Regions from separate parts of the Mesorhizobium sp. M0587 genome, predicted to be linked through region 1. Evidence: riboswitches for the same ligand, from Rfam matches in the RefSeq annotation. Region 1 holds a riboswitch; each other region holds the start of a gene.
What was found. Region 1 has a riboswitch for cobalamin ahead of NKI49_RS03525 (aromatic ring-hydroxylating oxygenase subunit alpha). Riboswitches for the same ligand answer to the same signal wherever they lie in the genome.

Region 1 (3,793 bases):
CTTCAAATGCTCGAACATCCAGCGTGTGCCGACGCTGCCGGCCTGCGCCTTTACCGTCACCGCGATCGAGAACGGCCGTGACGGTGAAGACGACAGCGTGTAGGTGCGCATCAGCGGCCCATCGGCGGTCGGCAGCTCCAACGTCACGAACTGGCCCGGCTTGTAGCGGAACCAGGTCTGGTTGTCGGAACGGAAGGTGAAGGTCTTCACGTCAGGCGCCTCGTCGCTGACGCCGATCACTTCCAGCACCTGCAGCCGGTCGTTCCAGGGTGCCATCTGGTGGAGATGACGATAGAGGCCAAGGTCCGTCATCGCATTCATCCTCTTGTCCCTTGTGTTCCGTGCATCGCTTGATCCCAAGACGCTGCGTTTTTGCAGCCAAGCGTGTCCGCTTGGCTCCAAAAAAAATGCTCTAGGCGACGCTACGCAGGGCCGGCCTGCCATCGCCGGCCAGGCGCGGGCCGATGAACGACGAATACCATTCGACGAACTGGATGACGCCACCTTCGTGCAGTTCCGAATAGGGACCGGGCTCGTAGGCCGGCGACAGAATGCCGAAGGCGTTTTCCTCGACGATGCGGCGGTCCTGGTCGTTGGTCTCCGTCCAGACATGGGTGAGTTCGGCGAGATCGTAGTCGACGCCTTCGACCGCATCCTTGTGCACCAGCCATTTCGTCGTCACGGCGGTTTCCGTGGCACTGATCGGCAGCACGCGGAAGGTGACGGCGTGGTCGCCGAGGATGTGGTTCCAGGTTGTCGGATAGTGGTAGAGCAGCAAGGAACCGATCCGATCGGTGGCAACGCTGTCTGACAGGTTCTTCTTGACCGCGCGCTTGCCCGTCATCGTGTAGCTGACGGCATCGCGCAGCAGCGGCGCGCGGGTGGCGCGGTATTGCCCGGCCGGATCGATGCGGAACTTGCTCGGCAGGCCGGCCGCCTCGCATTTCGCCCAGTGCGCCAGCATTTCCGGGTCGCTGTCGGCGCCTTGCACGCCGGTCACCGTAGGCGCTTCCGGAAACGTCTTGCAGAGTTCGGGATGGTTGCCGGCGCAGTGGTAGCACTCGCGGTTGTTTTCCCAGACCAGCTTCCAGTTGCCTTTCTCGACGATCGTACTCTCGAAGGCGACTTTTGCTTCGCTGAGCCGGTGCGGCTTGAGATAAGGCTCTATCATCGCCCGCATCGGCGCGAAATCCGCCGGCTCCTTGGCCAGGCAGATGAAGATGTAGCCGGCCACGCTCTCGCAGGCGACCGGCTTCAGGCCGAACTGGCTCTTGTCGAAACCGTCGGCCATCTGGCGGGCGAAAAGCAGGCGCCCATCCAACTCGTAGGTCCACTGATGATAGGGGCAGACCAGCTTGGCGGCCGTGCCTTTGTCGGAGTTGCAGACGCGGCTGCCGCGATGGCGACAGGAATTGTGGAAGGCGTTGATCTTGCCTTGCTGGTCGCGGACAAGGACGACCGGGTAGTCGCCGATCTGCGCGGTGATATAGCTGCCCGGCTTCGGCAGTTCGCAGTCATGGCCGATGAACAGCCAGTCGCGATACCAGATCAACTCCATGTCGAGCTTGAAGAAATCGGGGTCGGTGTAGAAGGGCTGCTCGAGCGAGAAACCGCCTCTGCGGTTCTCCAGCAGCCTCAGCATGTCGTTGCGCACATCCATGTCCTGTCCTCGCGTTAAGGACTGACTATGGTGGTGATGGAGGAAGGATTGGACGCAGGCCAGGGGCGAGCCGGCATGAATCATCCGCCTCTTGACCGCCCACCGCGATCAGTCGAGTCTAGAAATCTCGGCTGGTTTCCGGGCTCTGGAGTTGTCCTTGCGGACGATCGCGACACCTTCCCAGGCTTGCACCCAGTGGTCTCCCGTTGCGATTTGAACTCCACCACCGTTGCGGGGGCAGCGCCGGATTCTGACCGGCTTCCCAATTCTCCGCCCCGTCGTCACGAAGCGGCACCTGAGATGGCGCGATCTAATCACGACACGCGTCTTGGCGTCGGCACGAAAACGACATCGCATCCATGCGGCGCGACACGCATAAGCGATAGTTCGATCGAGGATCGGGGCTCTTGAAATCGTCTCATCGCCGCCCCGCCGGGGGGTCGGGTTTCGATCTTTGGCAGAAGCAAAAAGGGCTAACGGTTTCGAAAAGTGACTATTAGCAGCGCCTAAAATCGAACCGAACGGTTCGTTTCTGTTGACGGTGCGTGCAGGACGGTGTGAACACTCGGCCTCCGACACAGTTGGTGATGGGAGTGGAGCTTTCATCTAATCATCTGATATTTAACCGAAAAAATCGCAAGTAGAAGGTTTTGGCCCAGTTTCAAGAGGTGGATTCATGGTCCAGTCGGAACAACTTCGTGATTGGCAATGACCAGATGACTTTCCCACATCGGGGCTGTCCGAACGACGCGATTTCCTCCCAAGACACGCCGCTAGACGGACGGGAAAATACTGGAGTACCTAAAATGAAAAAAATTGTCCTCACTGCCGCCGCCCTTCTGGCCATTTCCGGCAGCGCCTTCGCCATTGGTAGCGACCACTATGGTTCGAACGCCCCGGCAGCCACTGCTGTCGACAGCTCGTACACCGCTTCGGTCAAGAAGTCGGAACCGGCTGCTCAGACGCCTGCTCAGGGCAGCGACCGCAACCTCTTCGGCAACAACTAACAACCGATTCCCAGCAGGTGACCGGCTCGCCCGCCGCCCTGGTGAAACCAAATTCAGGAGACTTGAAATGAAGAAGATCATTCTTGCTGCCGCCGCCGTTCTGGCGATCTCCGGCAGCGCCTTCGCCGATGGCGGCAATTATGGCTCGAACGGCGCCAACCAGCCCGCGGTTACTTCGACCGACAGCTCGTATACGGCTTCGACTCAGAAGTCGGCTCCGGCTGAAAAGCAGCCCGTCCAGGGCGCCGATCGTAACCTCTTCGGCAATAACTAACAGCCAACTCCCCGTGGACGGCGTGCTTTGCCCGCCGCCCCGGTGGAACTTGAAATTCAGGAGACTTGAAATGAAGAAGATCATCCTCGCTACCGCCGCCGTCCTGGCTATCTCGGGTAGCGCTTTTGCCGGCAGCGACAACTTTGGCTCCAATGGCGCCAACCAGCCTGCCACAACCGCTGTCGACAGCTCCTATACGGCTTCGACCAGCAAGTCGGAGCCGGCCACGCAGGCGCCTGTCACCCAGGGCAGCGACCGCAACCTGTTCGGCAACAACTAACATCTGACCGCAAGGCGGCGGCTTTGCCGCCGCCTTGGATTAGCGAATACGGAGTATCAAAAAATGAAAAAGATTGTTCTCACTGCCGCCGCTCTTCTGATTGCCGCCGGCAGCGCCTATGCCCGCAACGACAACGTTGGCGGCACCGACATCAACAAGCAGGCGACCGTCAACGTCGACACCTCGCACACGGGCTCGATCCGCAAGAGCGAGTCGCCCGTCTACAAGCTGCTCAATTCGGCGGGCGACGTACCGAAGTCCGCCCCTCAGGGCAGCGACCGGAATCTCTTCGGCCGCTAACAGCCGAAGCTGATTTCCAAAAAAAAGCGGCGGGCCTGGGCTCGCCGCTTTTTCGTTATCGGGACGTGGTTCCGTCTCAGGCCGCTTTCGCTTCCGCTTCATGAAGCGCGAAGGACCGCCCCTCGGTGTCGAATATATGCAGGTCCTCGCCATTGGCGCTCAGCCGCAATGTCGAGCCGCGCTTGACCTCGACATTGCCAGGCAGCTTGGTCACCAAGGGCAGATCGGCGCGGCCGATATCGATGTAAACGAGCTGAACCTCGCCGAGCTGT
Region 2 (3,793 bases), on a different contig from region 1:
GCCGGTATTGGGATCGATCAGACCCTTTGGCTTCGGCGCGACAAGCGTGCCGGAACTGTCGCTCAATCCCATTCGAGCGCTCCTTTTTTCCATTCATAGGCAAAGCCGATGGTCAGCACCGCCAAAAACACCATCATCGACCAGAAACCCAGCATGCCGATCTTCGAGAAAGACACCGCCCACGGGAACAGGAAGGCCACTTCCAGGTCGAAGATGATGAACAGGATCGACACCAGGTAGAAACGGATGTCGAATTTCATGCGGGCGTCGTCGAACGAGTTGAAGCCGCATTCATAGGCGGAAAGCTTCTCGGGATCGGGGTTGCGGTACGCCACCAGGAAAGGCGCGGCCAGCAGCGCCAGGCCGACAACCAGCGCCACGCCGATGAACAGGACGATGGGCAAGTACGAACTCAACAGTGCGTTCATGCTGCGGCTTTCCGTTGGCGCCAATCCATTTTGATTACAGCACCGGACCTTAATGCGGAAGCGTGACAGTTTAACCGCTGAACCGTTTTAAGGGCCTATGCTGCAACGCGGCGAGGGTTAGCGCAGCACTTCCAGCGAAGCAAGTCAAACCTTGTTCAAAACACGGTGCTGGATGGCATATCGAGGAAAACTGGTCCGATCCGCTCCTGTTTGATTTCCTTCGCTTTTTACTCCACTTTTCTCTCCTGACATATATGCCGCCAAAACCCTGCTAGCATCCCGCGGAATCACAGCCCTGCCCCGCTCCAACCCCATCAGAGTCGCCTAAGGATGAAGGAAAAAATCTCGCTTGCCACGGCCCGGCGCATCGCGCTCGCCGCTCAAGGGTTCACCGATCCCCGCCCTGCCGGAACGCCCGACCGCCGCCACTTCGCCCGCGTGCTTTCCCGCACCGGCCTGCTGCAGATCGATTCCGTCAGCGCGGTGGTGCGCGCTCATTATATGCCGCTCTATTCGCGCCTTGGCGCCTACCCCTTTGCTTTGCTCGACAACGCCGCGGTGACGCGCAAGCGCACGGTGTTCGAATATTGGGCGCACGAGGCCTCCTTCCTGCCGGTCCAGACATACCCGCTGATGCGCTGGCGCATGGAGCGCGCCGAACGCGGCGATGAAATGTACCTGGGCCTCGCCAAATGGGGCCGCGAGCACGCCGCCTATATCGAAGAGATCTACCGCGAGGTCGCCGAGCGCGGGCCGATCGCCGCCTCGGCGCTGGAAGGCCAGAAGGGCTCGGGCGGCTGGTGGGGCTGGAGCCATGCCAAGCATGCGTTCGAATGGCTGTTCTGGGCCGGGCGCATCACCACGGCGCACCGCCGCGGTTTCGAGCGCTTCTACGATCTCCCCGAGCGCGTGCTGCCGCAGGCGATCCTCGACCTGCCGGTGCCTGCCGCCGAGGACGCGCACCGCGAATTGCTGCGCATCTCCGCCCGCGCCCACGGCGTGGCAACGTCCGGCGACCTGCGCGATTATTTCCGGCTGTCTCCCGCCGACATGAAAGGCCGGCTGGAGGAACTGGTTGAAACAGGCGAATTGCTGCCGGTGCGCGTCGAGGGCTGGGACAAGCCGGCCTATCTCCACAAGGACGCTCGCCTGCCGCGCAAGATCGAAGCCCGCGCCTTGCTGGCGCCGTTCGATCCGGTCGTCTTCGAACGGTCGCGCTCCGAGCGGCTGTTCGATTTCCACTATCGCATCGAGATCTACACGCCGGCCGAAAAGCGCCAGTATGGTTATTACGTCCTGCCGTTCCTGCTCGGCGACAGGATCGTGGCGCGTGTCGACCTCAAGGCAGACCGGCCGGCCAGCGTGCTGCGCGTCCACGCCGCCTATGCCGAGCCCGGCGCGCCGGCCAAGACTGCCGCCGAACTGTTCGAGGAACTGAAGCAGATGCAAGGCTGGCTCGGGCTCGAAGGCATCGAAGTGACGCCGGCCGGCGACCTCGGACAGCCCCTCGCCGACATTGCCGCGTCGTAGACGTGCGTTGACACAGCTGTCCCGACAAGCCTAAATCCGGTCAGACGGTCTCTTCTCTTCAAAGGGAGGAGCCAAGAGGGAATGCGGTGCGGGACAAAATCCCAAATCCGCGGCTGTCCCCGCAACTGTAAGCGAAGAGCCAAGGCCGAAAGCCACTGGGATGTTCCCGGGAAGGCGGCTACCCAAGGCGATGACCCGCGAGCCAGGAGACCTGCCGTCTGAGATACAAGAATCCGATCGCCTGGCGGGTTTTCCGGGCAAGGAGCCAGATTTGGGACACGACAGCGGCTTTCCGGCTGAGACAACGGATATCAGGTCAGGTCATGGCGATGCCTTGACCGGCGTGACGGTGATCGTCTGCGCCTCCTGCCGCGACGAAACCGGCTCCGACGCCCATCCCCGTGCCGGCGAACGTTTGGCCGAAGATGCGCGCCAGGCTGCAGCCAGTGACACTATCCGCATCCGTACCGTCGAATGCCTCGGCAATTGCAAGCGCCGGCTCAGCGCCGCGATCCTGCGCGACGGCTGCTGGAGTTATGTCTTCGGCGACCTGACCGCGACCAGCGGCGCCGATCTCGTCACCGGCGCAAAACTATTCGCCACCTCCACGGACGGCCTCATCCCATGGCGCGGCCGTCCCGATAGCCTCAAGCGCGGCCTCGTCGCCCGCATCCCTCCCCTCGACATGCTGAAGGACCAGACATGACCGTCCCAGTTTCCGCCGCCAATTTCTCCCGCGTTCCCTGCACCGTCGTCACCGGCTTTCTCGGCGCCGGCAAGACGACGCTGATCCGCCATCTCCTGGAAAACGCCGGCGGCAAGCGGCTGGCCATCATCGTCAACGAATTCGGCGATATCGGCATCGACGGCGAGATCCTGAAGGGCTGCGGCATCGACACTTGCCCGGAGGAAAACATCGTCGAACTGGCCAATGGCTGCATCTGCTGCACCGTCGCCGACGATTTCGTGCCGGCGCTCGACCGGATCCTGTCACTGACGCCGAAGGTCGACCATATCCTGATCGAGACCTCCGGCCTCGCCCTGCCCAAGCCACTGGTCCAGGCTTTTCAATGGCCAACGGTGAAGAGCCGCGTGACTGTCGACGGCGTCATTGCCGTGGTCGACGGACCGGCGCTGGCCGAAGGCCGTGTCGCCAACGACATGGACGCCCTTCAGGCGCAGCGCGTCAAGGATGAGACGCTCGATCATGACGACCCGGTCGAGGAAGTGTTCGAGGACCAGATCGCCTGCGCCGACCTCATCATCCTGTCGAAGAGCGACCTGATGGATAAGGCCGGTTCTGCCCGCGCCAATGCCATCATCAACGAGCACTCCGCCCGCGCCGTGAAGATCGTGCCGGTTTCGCAGGGCAAGGTCGATCCCTCCGTACTGCTCGGGCTCGGTCTCGCCGTCGAGGACGACATCGAGAACCGCAAGTCCCATCATGACGGCGCATTCGACCATGAGCACGACGACTTCGACACGTTCATTGTCGACATTGCCTCGATCGCCGATCCGGACGAGCTGGCAAAACGCGTCGCCACCGCCGCCGAGGAAGAGAACGTGCTGCGCGTAAAAGGTTTCGTCGAGGTCGGCGGCAAGCCGATGCGGTTGCTGCTGCAGGCCGTCGGGCCGCGCGTCAACCATTACTATGACCGCGCCTGGACGGCGCAGGATGATCGCCGCTCGCGCCTCGTCGTCATCGGCCTGAAGGGGCTGAACCGCCCGGCGATCGAACGTATACTCGCCGGCTGACGCAAAGCACGGGCCGCGATGCATATCCTCACCACGACCTCCGCCTCGCTCGACGATCTCGCCGAGCCGGTCGATCTGCG
Region 3 (3,793 bases), on a different contig from region 1:
CTATACGGCGTCGCGATCGATCGCCTGCTCAAGCTGCCCGACGGAACGATCAAAGCCGTGGAGCCGGGATTTGCCCGCGCTTTCCTGCAGGCGGGCTAGCCATCCTGCTTTACCAAAGATCGAGGTTCCGCTTCCGGACGGGAAACCGTTTCGCAGTTTTCCTGGAATTGCACTGATCAATCGCGGCAGTTGCGCGTGGCGTCACCTCCAGCGATTGACAATCGCCGGGTTGGGCGCATGCTCCCCAGCAGTCTCTCGGCGGGAGATTCGGGGCATGTGGGATTTCGATATCGGCAGGTCGGTGTCCATCATGATGCGGACATGGCCATTCATCGTCTTTCGCATGATCGTCTATTTCGGCATCACGCTGGCCTACATCATGGCGACGGGAACGGGTGCCTCCGTCGGCTACGGTCTCGGCCATATCTCCACCGATCCCGACGGGCCGCTGTCCTTTGCCTTATGGGGCGGCGTGGTCGGCTTCGGCGTCGTCTCGATCGCCGTTTACTGGATCCGCGAATACATCCTCTATGTCGTCAAGGCCGGCCATATCGCCGTCATGGTACATCTGATCGACGGCCGGGATGTCCCCGATGGTCAGAACCAGATCGCCTATGCCAGGCAAGTCGTCACAGAGCGTTTCGCCGAGGCCAACATCCTTTTCGTCATCGACCAGCTGGTCAAGGGTGCCATCCGCGCCATCACCGGCTTGCTAGGCGGCGTTGCCGCCTTCCTTCCTATTCCGGGCCTGAGCGGCTTGGTCTCTTTCCTCAACACGGTGATCCGCCTGTCGCTGACCTATGTCGACGAGATCATCCTCGGCTACAACATCCGCCTCAATTCGTCCTCGCCGTTCGAGACTGCCAGGCAAGGGGTCGTGCTCTACGCCCAGAACGGCAAGACCATGGTCAAGAACGCCGTCTGGCTGGCAGTCATCATGTGGGGCGTCTCCTTCGTGATTTTCCTGCTGATGCTGGCGCCGGCCGGCGCCATTCTTTTCCTGATGCCCGGCCAACTCGCCGGCTGGGCTTTCGTGCTCGCCATCGTTTTCGCCTGGGCTTTCAAGGCGGCCTTCATCGAACCCTTCGCCATCGCCTGCCTGATGCAGGTCTATTTCAAGACCATCGAGGGCCAGGTGCCCGACCCCGCCTGGGACGACCGGCTGGCCGAGGCGTCGTCGAAGTTCAGGGAACTCAGGGACAAGGCGCTGGCCTCCTTCGGCGGCTCGCGCTGGGGCACGGCCGGCGCGACATCCTGATCCGCGGGGCTGGCGGTCGCAGGTGCGGGGCCAACCGCGTTGAAGCGCGCCACGGTGGATTTGAGCGGCGCCTCGCCTGGGCCGCCAAAAATCTCGCTCATGATCAGTTCGGGCAGCGGCAGCCGCCGTCGCCAGCCATGCATCTCAAGGTCCGGTTTTGAGGCGAACTCCGAAACGCGGCCGACACAGAGGTAAGCGACCGGCGTCACATGCTCGGGAATCGATAGCAGGTCTTTCAGCGCCTGTGCCTCGATGATGCTGACCCAGCCGACGCCGACGCCTTCGGCGCGCGCCGCCAGCCAGAAATTCTGGACCGCGCACACCGTGCTGTAGAGATCCATCTCCGGATTGTGCCAGCGCCCAAGCGGCGAGTTCTTCGAGCGCTCGCGGTCGCAGGTGATGCAGATGTTGAGCGCGCTTTCGCAGATGCCTTCCAGCTTGAGCTTGCGATAGAGCGCCTGCCGCTCTGCCGCGATGGCGGGCAATTCCTGTTCGCGCGCGGCCAGGAACAGGTCGCGCACCTCCGCCCGTCGTGCGGCATCGCGAATGACGATGAAATTCCATGGCTGCATGAAGCCGACCGACGGCGCGTGGTGCGCGGCAAGCAGCAGCCGCGCCAGCAATTCGTCGTCGAGCGCTGTGGGCAGGAAATGGCTGCGCACGTCGCGCCGCGTGAACATGGCGCGATAGACCGCGTCGCGCGCCATCTGGTCAAATCCGTCGCCCATAGGAGCGGTCATGGTGTCCGGCATCGCTTGTCCCCTTGCGATTGCTATGATGCCAGCCGCCTGACCATGCGGATGACGATGCCTGCCAGGCCGGTCTTCTGGCTCGGGATCAACCCGCGTCCGGTGCCTTCCCGTCATCGACAGTGGCATTTACCGGCGCGGTCCCTCTTACAGCGTTGGGCACGCCACGGAGTTCAACCGTGTTCCCGATTCTCCCGCTTGCGCGGGCACCAGGCAGTGGCCGAGACCTTACGACGAAGCGCCGGCACCGCCAATCCCCTCGGCGACACGAACAGGCTCCGAACTCAGCTTGGCAGCTTTTTGTGCGCCGGCAGCTGTTCACGGTAGGAATTTTTTCCTTGACACCGTGACCGCCGCTATGATAGATATTCATCCATGGTGCTGATTTGCTCGAATGACCCACCGCACAGGCGGGTTTCTCGTCTGCTGCTTCTCAAACCAGCGCGCCGACGAACGCTCCGAAGGAACCGCTAACCCGGATTCGTTGCCTAGCGACAAGAATGGACGCAGGTGCGATTTCCCCAGCCATCAAGCCGCAACGCATGGCCATTGCGCCGTCAGGGCACTAGATAGAAAACATGGCCACCCGTCTCTACACCCATCCGATCTTTCTCGAGCACATCACGCCACCCGGCCACCCCGAGCGGCCCGATCGTTTGCGCGCCATAGAACGGGTGCTCGATGACGAAGCCTTCGCCGCGCTCGACCGCGTCAAGGCGCCTCAAGGCGATGAGGCCACCATCCTCTACGCGCATCCCGCCGACTTCGTCGCGCGCGTGCGCGCCGCCATTCCCGACGAAGGCATAGCTCGCATCGATGCCGACACCACCGCCAGCCCGAAGAGCTGGCAGGCGGCGATAACCGCGATCGGCGCCGCCAACGCCGCCGTCGACGACGTCTTTTCAGGCCGAGCCGACAATGTTTTCGTCGCCGCCCGCCCGCCTGGCCACCATGCCGAGAAAACCACCGCGATGGGGTTCTGCCTGTTCAATACCGCTGCGATTGCGGCGCGCTATGCGCAGAAGAAGCATGGCATCGAGCGCGTCGCCATCGTCGACTGGGACGTGCACCACGGCAACGGCACGCAGGACATTTTCTGGGACGATCCGTCGGTGCTCTATTGTTCGACGCACCAGATGCCGCTCTATCCCGGCACCGGCGCGAAGACCGAGACCGGCGCCGGCAATATCGTCAACGCCCCGTTGGCGCCGCAGACCGGCAGCGAGGTCTTTCGCGATGCCTTCCTGTCGCGCGTCCTGCCGGCGCTCGACAATTTCGCGCCCGAGCTGATCATCATTTCGGCCGGTTTCGACGCGCACCATCGCGATCCGCTGGCCGAGATCAATCTGACCGAGGACGATTTCGACTGGGCGACCGGCCAGCTGATGCAGCGCGCCGCGCGCCACAGCGGCAACCGCCTCGTCAGCCTGCTCGAGGGCGGCTACGATCTGCAGGGATTGGCATTTTCGGTCGCCGCCCATGTCGGGCGACTGATGAAAGGATGAATGATGGCTGATGCGACCAACGAAGACGTCAAGGCTATGAGCTTCGAACAGGCACTCGAGGCGCTGGAGAAGATCGTCGATGACCTCGAGCGCGGCGACGTGCCGCTCGACCAGTCGATCCGGATCTATGAGCGCGGCGAAGCGCTGAAGGTGCATTGCGACCGGCTGCTGAAGTCCGCCGAGGACAAGGTCGAGAAGATAAGGCTGTCGCGCGACGGCAAGCCTGTCGGCACCGAACCGCTGGATGCGGATTGAGGCGTCCCCCAACGGCGGTCTCGTCT
Region 4 (3,793 bases), on a different contig from region 1:
GACGCATGTACGATTTTCCGAGCGGCGCGGCCTGTATGTTCCGAAGGAGCCGATATTAAAGCGTATCGTCCAAATTGATATTTCCTGCGCGATTACGTGCCGAAGGGAAGTGCTCATTCTCGCTCGAGTGACTTATTTCAAAGGATGTGATCGCGTATTGGCACATTTACGGCCGACATGCGGCAGCCGGCAACTCACGTCATGGTGAGGAAGGAGAAGCATCAGGCCTACGCTTTCTCCCGGAGCGCACGTGCTGCAGCGACCATGTTCATGAGGGCAGGGCGGACCTCCTCCCATTTACGTGTTTTGAGGCCACAGTCCGGGTTTACCCACAGTTGGGCATCCGACAGTCGCTCGCGGGCAAGCATGACGAGATCCGAAATCTCACGGACTCCCGGGAGGCGTGGTGAGTGAATGTCATAGACTCCGGGACCGATTTCGTTCGGATATTTGGAGCTCGTGAAGGCGTCCAGCAGCTCCATTTTCGAGCGCGAGGTCTCAATCGAAATGACATCCGCATCCATTTCAGCGATCGCGTCGATGATCTCGTTGAACTCCGAATAGCACATGTGGGTATGGATTTGAGTCGCGTCATTTACACCCGTTGAAGCGATCCGGAAGCATTCGACAGCCCAGTCGAGATAGACTTTCCAGTCAGACTGGCGCAGTGGCAATCCTTCGCGAAACGCGGCCTCATCGATCTGGATTATCCTTGCGCCGGACCTTTCGAGATCCGTCACTTCGTCGCGGATGGCGAGCGCGATCTGGCGGCAGGGTTCGGAGCGGGGTACGTCGTCGCGAACAAAAGACCAGTTGAGAATGGTCACTGGGCCTGTGAGCATTCCCTTAACAGGCTTTTCCGTAAGCGACTGGGCGAATTGCCACCAGCGCACTGTCATCGGATTGCGCCTCGATACGTCGCCGAAAATGATGGGGGGACGCACGTAGCGCGACCCATAGCTTTGTACCCAGGCATGCTGGGTGAGCGCGAAGCCGGACAACTGCTCGCCGAAATGCTGTACCATGTCGTTTCGCTCGAACTCACCGTGCACCAGCACGTCCAGCCCGATCTCTTCCTGCCAGCGAATTGCAGCCTCGATCTCCTTCTTCAGGAACGTCTCGTAGTCGACATAGCTCAGCTGGCCCTTCGCATGAGCGGCCCGCGCCTTGCGTACCTGCGGCGTCTGCGGGAAGGACCCGATGGTCGTCGTCGGGAACGGCGGCAGCCCGAGTGAGCCGGCTTGGACTCTGGAGCGCTCGGCAAAGGCGCTCTCTCGTCGCTTCATGCTATCGTCAATGCTGGCGATCCGCCCCTGAACAAGCGGGTCATGGATCCTCGTGGATGTCACGCGCGTGGCGGCAGCCTCGGCAGACGCTTTCAACGCGCCAGCCATCGCATCTCTGCCTTGGGACAGGGCCCGGGCCAGCAACACCAATTCGTCGGTCTTCTGGGCCGCGAAGGCGAGCCACGAGCTGATGTCCGCGTCGAGTTCCGTCTCAATGCGCAGGTCGATCGGCACATGCAGCATCGAGCAAGAAGGCGCGATCTCGACGCGGTCCAAGGGCCAGCCGGCGACGATCGATTTGATGCGGTCGAGAATGGCGGGCAGGTTCGCACGCCAGACGTTGCGGCCATCGATCAAGCCAAGCGAGAGCACCAGATCCTTCGGAGCGAGCCGACCCACCGTTTCCAGCTGCTCGGGAGCGCGCACGAGATCAATATGCAGCCCAGCCAGGGGCAGAGAAACCGCGGTTTCGAGATTGTTTCCCAGCGGCCCGAAATACGTAGCCAGCATGATCTTCAGCTCGGGCGCGGCTTTCGACAGCTGTCCATAGGCGAATTCGAACGCAGCTCGTTCGTTCGGGTTCAGATCGAGGACAAGCGCTGGCTCATCGATCTGCACCCAGTCGGCTCCCGACAGCTTCAGCCTCTGCAGAAGTTGCTCGTAGACGGGCAGCAGCCGCGATAGGAGCGCGATGGGACCGAACCCTTCGGCAGGCGATTTCGCCAGCTTGAGGAAGGTGATGGGTCCAAGGATGACTGGGCGTGTGTGAATGCCGAGAGCTTTAGCCTCGAGGAAGTAATCGACCGGTTTCGTTGACGAGAGGGCGAACGTCTGATCATCGTCGAGTTCCGGCACAATGTAGTGATAGTTGGTGTCAAACCACTTGGTCATTTCCATCGCGGTTACATCAGGCCCATGAGCCGCCTGCTGGTGACCAGCGTGTCCACAACCCTCCGTCTGACCCTGGTTGCCGCGCGCCATTGCGAAGTAGATGTCAAGTGGGACCTCGCCGCTATTCCAGCCGTAACGGGATGGAACGGCGCCGACCATGGCTGCGGTGTCGAGCACATGGTCGTATAGCGAGAAGTCGTTCGACGGGATTTTCGACACGCCGCGATCGTGCTGCTCCTCCCAGCTAGCGGCACGGAGCGCCTTCGCCGTCCTGAGAAGGGCGGCGGCGGAAGATTTTCCGGACCAGTAACTTTCAAGCGCGAATTTCAGTTCTCGCCGACGACCGATGCGCGGCACGCCGAGCGTTGCTACAGGAATTTGCTGAGAGACAGTCATGTCATACCCCGATGGTTGGGGCGTCGGTGACAAGGAAGGCGCTAGCAGGCCGGCACCAACGCCGGGTTGCAGCGGCCACCGAGACACCCCGCCCGTGGACGTAATTCGCCGTGGCAGGTCTCCTGGCTCGCGGGGTCATAGCCTCTACCCGTCTTCCCGAGGGTATTCGCCTCAGTGACGTGAGTGGGGTTGGCTCGCCGCTAACAGTTGCGGGGGCAGCGCCGGCATCGCACCGGCTTCCCTCTTAGCTCCGCTCCGGCAGCGCCGTGCGGAGAACCACAACCCGCAGACAATCACAGCGGCCCGCACTTTGTCAATATCGCATAACGAAATGTTTATGTCGTTATGTATTCGCTCTTTTACACCTTGTCTTCATTCTGAAATATTCAGTCCGCCCATTGCCGACGCTGGCACCCCCGCCACCATTGTTCATAATGGTTTCCTGTCAGGCTGCGACATTCCTCACCGTTCATCCATGAAGGATTTCGGACAAGATGGATGGGAGTGACAACGTCGTCGAATGCAGAAGGTGGCATTGGTGGCGATGTTTAACGATGCAATCGTGGGCCGAAAGTGATGCGTGCATGGCAGAAGCGGTTGTCTCGAAGTGAACGCCAAACCATGGTGCGGGGGGAAATGGCACGCCAGGTCGTGACCACGACCCTGGTGACTAGGCAATCGGTGGTAACTGCGCTCGGCGGCAAGAGACCACACTGGCCGGGGCCGGTCCAAAGAGCAAGGCCCGACTGTGTCCCGATAAGCTTTTTAAGCGTCATTCAGGCGGTAAGTATAAGTATCTCATCTCAAAGGCTAGGCAGTCGAGGGACGCGGAATTGCGGCAAAGCTCGCGTGCTCCATATTCTGCATCATATGGTCGGCAGGACCCAGTTTTTATCCAGTGCACGCATCAGCGCGGTGTGCAATTCGGGCTCGGTCCGGTAGGAAGGCATTTAGGCCTCGCTCATCCAGCCCAAGCCGAGATAGTGGAAGTGGTCCGAAGGCACGGTAATCCGGCTCTTGTCCAGTTGCCGAACGAAGTCCGCTGACCAATGGTGGATTGTATACGCCTCAAGTTTATCCATCATCCCCCGCCAGCGTTGGATGCGTTCTTCGCGCGGCATGCTGGGCCGCTCTTGAGATCGCTGCAGCTATCTCATCGGGGAGCCTCGGATCTACCAGCAGGGCGTCCTCACCGAAGTCTTCGGCCGCGCCGGCAAACT

Region 2: it holds a riboswitch for cobalamin, as region 1 does, so the genes downstream of both, NKI49_RS12905 (DUF1636 family protein) here and NKI49_RS03525 (aromatic ring-hydroxylating oxygenase subunit alpha) in region 1, are expected to answer to the same signal.
Region 3: it holds a riboswitch for cobalamin, as region 1 does, so the genes downstream of both, bluB (5,6-dimethylbenzimidazole synthase) here and NKI49_RS03525 (aromatic ring-hydroxylating oxygenase subunit alpha) in region 1, are expected to answer to the same signal.
Region 4: it holds a riboswitch for cobalamin, as region 1 does, so the genes downstream of both, metE (5-methyltetrahydropteroyltriglutamate--homocysteine S-methyltransferase) here and NKI49_RS03525 (aromatic ring-hydroxylating oxygenase subunit alpha) in region 1, are expected to answer to the same signal.

What each region holds. Positions count from the first base shown of each region.
Region 1 is NZ_JAMYQP010000003.1:40,352-44,144, forward strand. It holds gene NKI49_RS03520 (FAD-binding oxidoreductase) at 1-312, opposite strand, end outside; gene NKI49_RS03525 (aromatic ring-hydroxylating oxygenase subunit alpha) at 413-1,660, opposite strand; cobalamin riboswitch at 1,773-1,975, opposite strand; gene NKI49_RS03530 (DUF680 domain-containing protein) at 2,467-2,667, shown strand; gene NKI49_RS03535 (DUF680 domain-containing protein) at 2,735-2,941, shown strand; gene NKI49_RS03540 (DUF680 domain-containing protein) at 3,012-3,221, shown strand; gene NKI49_RS03545 (DUF680 domain-containing protein) at 3,285-3,521, shown strand; gene NKI49_RS03550 (ABC transporter ATP-binding protein) at 3,598-3,793, opposite strand, start outside.
Region 2 is NZ_JAMYQP010000011.1:62,267-66,059, reverse strand. It holds gene NKI49_RS12920 (NuoB/complex I 20 kDa subunit family protein) at 1-72, opposite strand, end outside; gene NKI49_RS12915 (NADH-quinone oxidoreductase subunit A) at 63-428, opposite strand; gene NKI49_RS12910 (winged helix-turn-helix domain-containing protein) at 759-1,958, shown strand; cobalamin riboswitch at 1,987-2,191, shown strand; gene NKI49_RS12905 (DUF1636 family protein) at 2,230-2,664, shown strand; gene cobW (cobalamin biosynthesis protein CobW) at 2,661-3,713, shown strand; gene NKI49_RS12895 (cobaltochelatase subunit CobN) at 3,732-3,793, shown strand, end outside.
Region 3 is NZ_JAMYQP010000009.1:162,483-166,275, forward strand. It holds gene NKI49_RS11405 (TetR/AcrR family transcriptional regulator) at 1-99, shown strand, start outside; gene NKI49_RS11410 (hypothetical protein) at 275-1,258, shown strand; partial or broken gene bluB (5,6-dimethylbenzimidazole synthase) at 1,342-2,010, opposite strand; cobalamin riboswitch at 2,058-2,236, opposite strand; gene NKI49_RS11420 (histone deacetylase family protein) at 2,586-3,512, shown strand; gene NKI49_RS11425 (exodeoxyribonuclease VII small subunit) at 3,516-3,767, shown strand.
Region 4 is NZ_JAMYQP010000044.1:36,347-40,139, forward strand. It holds gene metE (5-methyltetrahydropteroyltriglutamate--homocysteine S-methyltransferase) at 228-2,573, opposite strand; cobalamin riboswitch at 2,669-2,869, opposite strand; gene NKI49_RS28345 (hypothetical protein) at 3,524-3,694, opposite strand.